2 regions of the Bhargavaea sp. GQ12 genome follow, and region 2 is predicted to be linked to the other one. Evidence: riboswitches for the same ligand, from Rfam matches in the RefSeq annotation. Region 2 holds a riboswitch; the other holds the start of a gene.

Region 1 (3,421 bases), on a different contig from region 2:
AACAACCTGTTCACGGGAAAAGGAAACTATCCCGGCTGGACCGTTCCTGAGGGTTATCTGACGACCCGCTCGGGCATCCGGATCGGACTAATTGCCGCCACAGCCGATTTCAGCACATCCTATGAGCGTCTGGGATGGAAGGTGACCGGGCCGCGTTCCGCACTCGAGGCAGCAGCGCCCCAAGTCAGCGGACAGTCTGACATTCTGGTCTGCCTGTCGCATATGGGGTCTTCGGAGGACGACCGGCTTGCGGAGCACACGGGCGGCAAGATTGATGTCATCCTCGGCGGACATACCCATCATCTGTATCCGGACGGCAGGGAGGTCGGCGGCACGCTGATCGCCGCAGCCGGAAAATGGGGACAGTATATAGGCGAGGTGACGCTGACGTTCGATCATTCGGAAGGGCGGGTCGTCGAAGCAACGGCTAAGGTCCACGACACGGAGACACTGCCCATACCCGATGACGACACGAGCTATGACCGTCAGTTAAGGAAGAAGGCGGCGGAACTGCTGTCGGCAACCGTATTCCAGACACCTTACGAACTCCGGGGGGGCTGGGCCGGTCCCACCGCACTTTCCGACCTGTTTGCTGATGCACTCCTTTCCCATACAGGTGCAGATTGCGCCATGTTCAACTCGGGAATCTTTCTCGGCGGACTACCGGAAGGCACCGTTTCCGGGATGGACCTGCACCGTCTCCTGCCACATCCGATCAATCCGTGTGTCATTACGCTGACCGGCACTGAAGTGGAGGAGGCATATGAGCTGAGCCTGGATGCCGAGTGGCCGGACATCCGGCTTAAAGGACTCGGATTTCGGGGCGAGGTGGTCGGGGCGATGATCCATCACAAAATGGGCCGCGGTTCGGACGGCAGGCTGCATGTGGCCGGCAATCCGGTTGAACCGGACAGGCAGTACCGGCTGGCAACACTGGATCTGTTCACCTATGGTTTCTTTTTTCCGGCATTCAAGAAGGCCAAAAAAGAATATTTCATGCCGGAATTTATCCGGGATGTCCTTGCCGGATACGCAATCCGGAAGTTTGGTGCACCCTCCTCATAAATCCATCCCTCTCCCCGTAAGATGGGGCAGGGGGATTATTTATTGAAGTTTCCTTATGCGCGCAGGAGGAGGCTGCGACCCGGAGCGGGAAAAAGGCGGCTCCTGCCGCTCCTCCTCCCGGTTGGACTCATCATGGTGGTGGGAATGTTTTATTTTATCAATGCCAGGCTTGCACCTGCACTGACCGAGTACGCGGAAGTGCAAACGGCAAAGATTGCCTCACAAGTGATCGCCAAGGCCATTGATGCACGGACGGCAAATGTCCTTGATGTTAACGACATCATCGAGTACGTCCCTGCCGAGCAGTCGGAAGTTGTCACGGCCAAGCTGAATACGGAAATCATCAACCGCTTCATCGCGGAAACTCATGGCCTGGTCGAGGACCACCTTGAAATGGCCGAGGCAGGGGACCTGAGCGCGCTGCCCAAAATCGAGAACATCGAGTATGATGTGGAAACGATGAAGGACAGAGACGGCATCGTGTTTTTCGTGCCGCTCGGTCAGGCGATCGGTATGCCAATGCTCGGGAACCTCGGCCCGAAAGTCCCGATCCGCTTCCATGTAATCGGCAATGTCCACGCCAACGCCAAAACTGAGATCCGTGAGTTCGGCATCAACAATGCGCTTGTCGAGGTAAACGCCATTATCCAGGTAAATGTCCAGATTATCGTGCCGTTTGCATCCAAGCAGTCCACTGTCCAGCAACAGATTCCAATTGCCATCGGCCTTGTGCAGGGCAAGGTGCCGCATATCTTCAATAAAGGAGAGAATGTGGACCCTCCGTCCATCGAAGTGCCGATCCCGCTCCCGGAAGACTAAATCTCCTATTGCAAACTTCAGGTTCATCTGCTATGATCGTTGACATGGTATAAATAGAATCGATTGGGTAGAGGCCGCAATCGCTTATGAGTAGCACACGTGAGTTGACAACGATGACCGTGCGTAAAAGGAAGCATTGCCGAAGTGGACCGGAAAGTCAGCGAAGGTCCGCTGGGGCCATTCCGAACAGGGATGGCACTGTCATGCGGGAAGGCCCGCATGGAGAGCTACAGATCGTACGTTGTGATGATGCATTCCAACTGACGAACTTAGTTACGGCCGGCTTCCTTTTGCGCAACAGCGCAGGGTGCCGGTCGTTTTAGCTTTTGCAAACAGGCTTTTACCCCTTCGGAAACGGAGGAATGGAAACATGTCAGGTACAATACTTTCGATCCTGCCGCCGCTGATCGCCATTGTCATGGTGCTGGTCACGAAACGCGTGCTTCTCTCGCTCGGCACAGGAATCATCGCAGGCGCACTGATTGTAGCCTCATTCAGTCCGCTGGCGTCTCTCAAGTCGTTCTGGACGGCACTCACAATCAGCTTCTGGGACGGCGGGCTGAATACCTATAACATCTTTATCATGCTGTTCGTCCTTCTGCTTGGCGTACTGACGGCATTTGTCAGTCTGTCGGGCGGAAGCCGTGCATTCGCCGAATGGGCGACAAAGCGCATCCGGACCCGCCGGGGGGCAAGATTGCTTCCGGTCTTTCTCGGAATCCTGATTTTCGTCGATGATTATTTTAATGCGCTGGCAGTCGGACAGATCGCCCGGCCTGTCACGGACTCGCATAAGGTTTCACGGGCGAAGCTGGCCTATTTCATCGACTCGACTTCTGCGCCGATTTGCTCGATTGCTCCGATTTCCAGCTGGGGCGCATACCTCATCGGGGTGATCGGTACGATTCTCGCCGGTGCTTCCGTCGTATCTTATTCCGCACTTGAAGCATTCCTGCTCATGATTCCGATGAACTTCTATGTGCTTGCCACATTGGTCTTCGTGTTCTTCGCGGCCATCACCAATTTCGATTTTGGCGAGATGCGCAAGCATGAGCGCCGTGCCATCGAAAAAGGTGAACTGTTTGATCCGAATAAGGAAGTGCCGGGTGAGCTCAAAGAAGAGTTCCCTGTCCACAACAACGGACGTGTCATCGACCTTGTGCTTCCGATTATCACACTTGTCGCAGTCACATTCGGCGCCATGATGCTGACAGGCTACCGCGGAAGCATGGCTGAATACGGCCGCTCGGATATCTGGACCATTTTTGAGATGACAGATGTTCCGGTGTCACTTCTCGCAGGGGGCATCGCCGGAGTGCTGGTCGCGCTGGTTCTGTTCATGACCCAGCCGGGGAAGGGAGACTTCCGCAAGTCAGACTTTATCGTTCCTGCATTCACCAGCGGTATCCGGGCAATGATGCCGGCGGTATCCATCCTCATTCTCGCATGGGCGCTTACGTATCTGATCGGTGAACTCGAAACAGGCGCCTTCCTGTCCGGAGTGGTTGAACGAGCAAACATTCCTGTAGAACTCCTT
Region 2 (3,421 bases):
CCAACCCGCATCGGATTGCAGGTGTCGTCCTCGCCGACAAACAGGACACCGTCATCCTGCGAACGGACAAGGATGCGGAAGTACCCGTATTGCCTCATGCTTACCGGATGGCCGACCGTTATTCAAACGGCAGCTTTGCCGTCGACCAGAAAGAGGACGGTTATGTCACTGCGGTCTATCTGGCCGTCGACATGGAAACTAAAGAAAATGAACAGGCATAAATGAATACTCCCCCTGTCCGCAGGCCACCAAGGCAGCGGGCAGGGGGAGTTTATGTTGAATCATTATGTTGCCGGTTTCATCATTCATAGGGTCGGTTTCTGCATTCGCGCCCGCAATTTCGTCATTCACGGGCTCAATTTCGTCATTCGCCCCAGTCGGGAACTCCAATGACGAGATCATCCGGTGGAATGACGAAATCAGAAGGCCGAATGACGAAACTATTGAAACGAATGACGAAATCGCAGCAGCAATGTTACCAGGCATAAGAAAAAGCGGAGGGCAAGCGCCCTCCGCTTTTAATCTTTTCAGGAATCGCCGATTCCGAGATTATCGTAAGTATAATAGCCGTTTTCCTTATGGATCAGGCGCTCTGCAACATTAAGTGCGCCGGATGCGAAGATGTCCTTGGACTGGGCGTGGTGTGCGATGGTGATTGTCTCATCGTGCCCGGCAAAGAGGACTTCATGGTCTCCCGTAATCGTGCCGCCGCGTACCGCATGGATGCCGATCTCCTCGTCGGTACGCGCGCCTTCCGTCTGGGAACGGTCATGCACGGGATGGACAGATGGCCGGGCAGATGCGATGGCATCATACAGCTTGATGATCGTCCCGCTTGGTGCATCGACCTTTTTGCGGTGATGGCGCTCGGTCATTTCAATATCGAAGGCAGGAAGGAGGGAGGTGGCATAGCGGACAATCTCCGTCAGGATATGCACCCCGTAGCTCATGTTTGCACTGAAGAAAATCGGCTGGCGATCCGCCTTTTCCTTCATCTGTTCAATCAGAACTTCCTTTTCTCCTGTTGTTGCGATCACCAGAGGCAGTCCGGTGTCCGCAGCAAGCAGGGCTTTCGTGAGGACAGGATGCGAAAAGTCGATGACCGCATCGGCTTCCGGAAGGCGTTCATCCGGCCGGTAAACCGGATAGCCGTCAGCCGACTGGCCGCGCAAAAGCAGCACACCCACAATCTCATGTCCCCGTTCCTTGGCAAGGGCGGCGACGCGTTTGTTCGACGCGCCGTACCCGCAAAGCAGCAATTTCATGTCAAACCTCCATCATCATTGATTCAAACTGCCGGATCAGGCGGCTTTGCTCCTCCTCTTCCAGCGGCAGGAGAGGGAGGCGTACTTCATAGTCGCCGAAGCCGAGGTGCGATGTGAGCACCTTGATCGGAATCGGATTCACATCAACCGACAGCGCGCTGATCAGCGGGGTCAGGCGGTAGTGAAGCTCCTGTGCACGCGTCAGATTGGTGAATGTCTGTTCGTACATTTCCTGGAACTGGGCGGGCACCGCGTTTGCCACAACCGAGATGACCCCCTGGCCGCCGAGGGAAGTAAACGGAAGCGCCGTATCGTCGTTTCCGCTGTACAGTGCGAATGACGGATCCGTCACGAGGCGCACCTGGGACATGTAATTAAGGTCACCGGTGGCATCTTTTAAGCCGACAATATAAGGATGACGGCTGAGTTCGAGCACCGTTTCAGAAGTGATCGTCATACCTGTGCGGGAAGGGACATTATAGAGGAGGGCCGGGAGCTCCGCAGCATTCACGATCGCCTCGAAATGGCGGATCAGGCCGCGCTGGCTCGTCTTGTTGTAATAAGGGGTAATCAGCATGAGGCCGTCCGCACCGATCTCCTTCGCTTCGCGGGAAGCACGGATCGACTCGGCGGTGGAGTTCGAACCCGTTCCGGCGATGACCGGAACACGGCCTGCAGCCGTTTCTACTGCAATTTCAAGGAGACGTCTGCTTTCTTCGGCAGTGAGCGTCGAGCCTTCTCCTGTCGTGCCGTTGATGACGAGCGCCTGGATATTGTTCTCGATGAGAAACTCCAGGTGGCGGCGGAAGCTGTTGTAATCGACTTCCTCGTTCGTGAATGGGGTGGTGACTGCTGCGGCTACTCCAGTAAATAGATGTGTCATGTAAAATCCCTCTTTCTATCCATAATGTATTCCGGTCTCCCGGTTTCCGGCACAAACGCCCGGACAATGGATGAAATGTCCCATGCATCGGCATAAATAAAAGCCGGAAACGGTAGGTTTCCGGCTTGTGATAGGCGATGATGCACGACCCTGAGGTCACAAGTGGAAGCACTCCATTATTACGAGAATAATGACAGCCTGCATATTGTTCATATGCAGTCCAACGGGGGACAGTCTGCAAACCAAACCCCGTTTCGGCAAATCTCCCTTTCCGCCCGCTACCGGTCTGCAGCCGTTGCAGCGGGGTACTCATGATCTTTGCTCCTCATCCATTGCTATTAAATTTTGTTATTTCGAATCTTGTGTACTACGTTAACATGAAGAAACAAAGAATGCAACGTGTTTTGTGCAAACTTTCAGCGAAAGAAATCAAAGAACACGACTTATGAGATGGAAAACAGCTGTTAGGACCGTAAAAACAAGTGTCCGGACAGAAACATGGTGGATCGGTATTTAAGATCATGCAGCAAAGAAAAAGGCTGAATCGACTTCAGAATGCGTCTCAAATAGAAATGAGACGGGACTGCAGCAATTAAACGGTATTGAGATGAAGCACCAGATCTGAGTTGTGAGACCAAAAGAACCCGGGTTCATGACACCATGGGGTCTTATAATAGTACATACAACAGCGAAGCCCAGTATCTAAAACCGATTTCAGGCCCGAAAATTCAATTTCGTCTCACTGTCTTAAGTATACTACTTAATGATACGTAACTTCCGAAAATAGAAATTATGTAAACTAAAAATAAGAGAAGCCCTTTACAGCATTCAAGCTGCTCTCCCATCATACATACATTTGTCTTTAAGTCACCAACCTTAAGGCTGACCAGTTTTATAAGTTTGCCGTCTGTTCACGTCTTATGGCTCCTTGAGTTGCCCGTCTGCATAGCTGTCTTGTTGATGATCAGCCGGACTGATGGCTTTGCCGAATTCAGATCTATAAAATAAGTGTCCGCTGTGAATTCAGTACTCCGAGTTCTGACGCACTTGGACTAAGATAAAAATCTTTACGACTGCTGATTTCGGTGGCCCGCCCTATATGATCTATATCTCAAAGCCAGTTTCTCATTTTGTCGTTTTGCTGTGTATCACTCAATATTCAGCCGCTGTTTGTATGATTCATATTTTAGCTGGCTGCACAAAGTTATTTAGAAGTTACTTAGCTGAACACTGCATGCAATCATTATTTGCAACTTGTTTGCAAATCAAAATC

Evidence for each region. Region 2 has a riboswitch for lysine ahead of dapA (4-hydroxy-tetrahydrodipicolinate synthase). Riboswitches for the same ligand answer to the same signal wherever they lie in the genome.
Region 1: it holds a riboswitch for lysine, as region 2 does, so the genes downstream of both, AC6CHQ_RS09045 (Na+/H+ antiporter NhaC family protein) here and dapA (4-hydroxy-tetrahydrodipicolinate synthase) in region 2, are expected to answer to the same signal.

The regions. Positions count from the first base shown of each region.
Region 1 covers NZ_JCAXEU010000008.1:35,954-39,374, reverse strand. The annotation lists gene AC6CHQ_RS09055 (bifunctional metallophosphatase/5'-nucleotidase) at 1-1,065, shown strand, start outside; gene yunB (sporulation protein YunB) at 1,108-1,884, shown strand; lysine riboswitch at 1,945-2,122, shown strand; gene AC6CHQ_RS09045 (Na+/H+ antiporter NhaC family protein) at 2,255-3,421, shown strand, end outside.
Region 2 covers NZ_JCAXEU010000007.1:50,372-53,792, forward strand. The annotation lists gene parC (DNA topoisomerase IV subunit A) at 1-221, shown strand, start outside; gene dapB (4-hydroxy-tetrahydrodipicolinate reductase) at 528-1,265, opposite strand; gene dapA (4-hydroxy-tetrahydrodipicolinate synthase) at 1,267-2,148, opposite strand; lysine riboswitch at 2,307-2,485, opposite strand.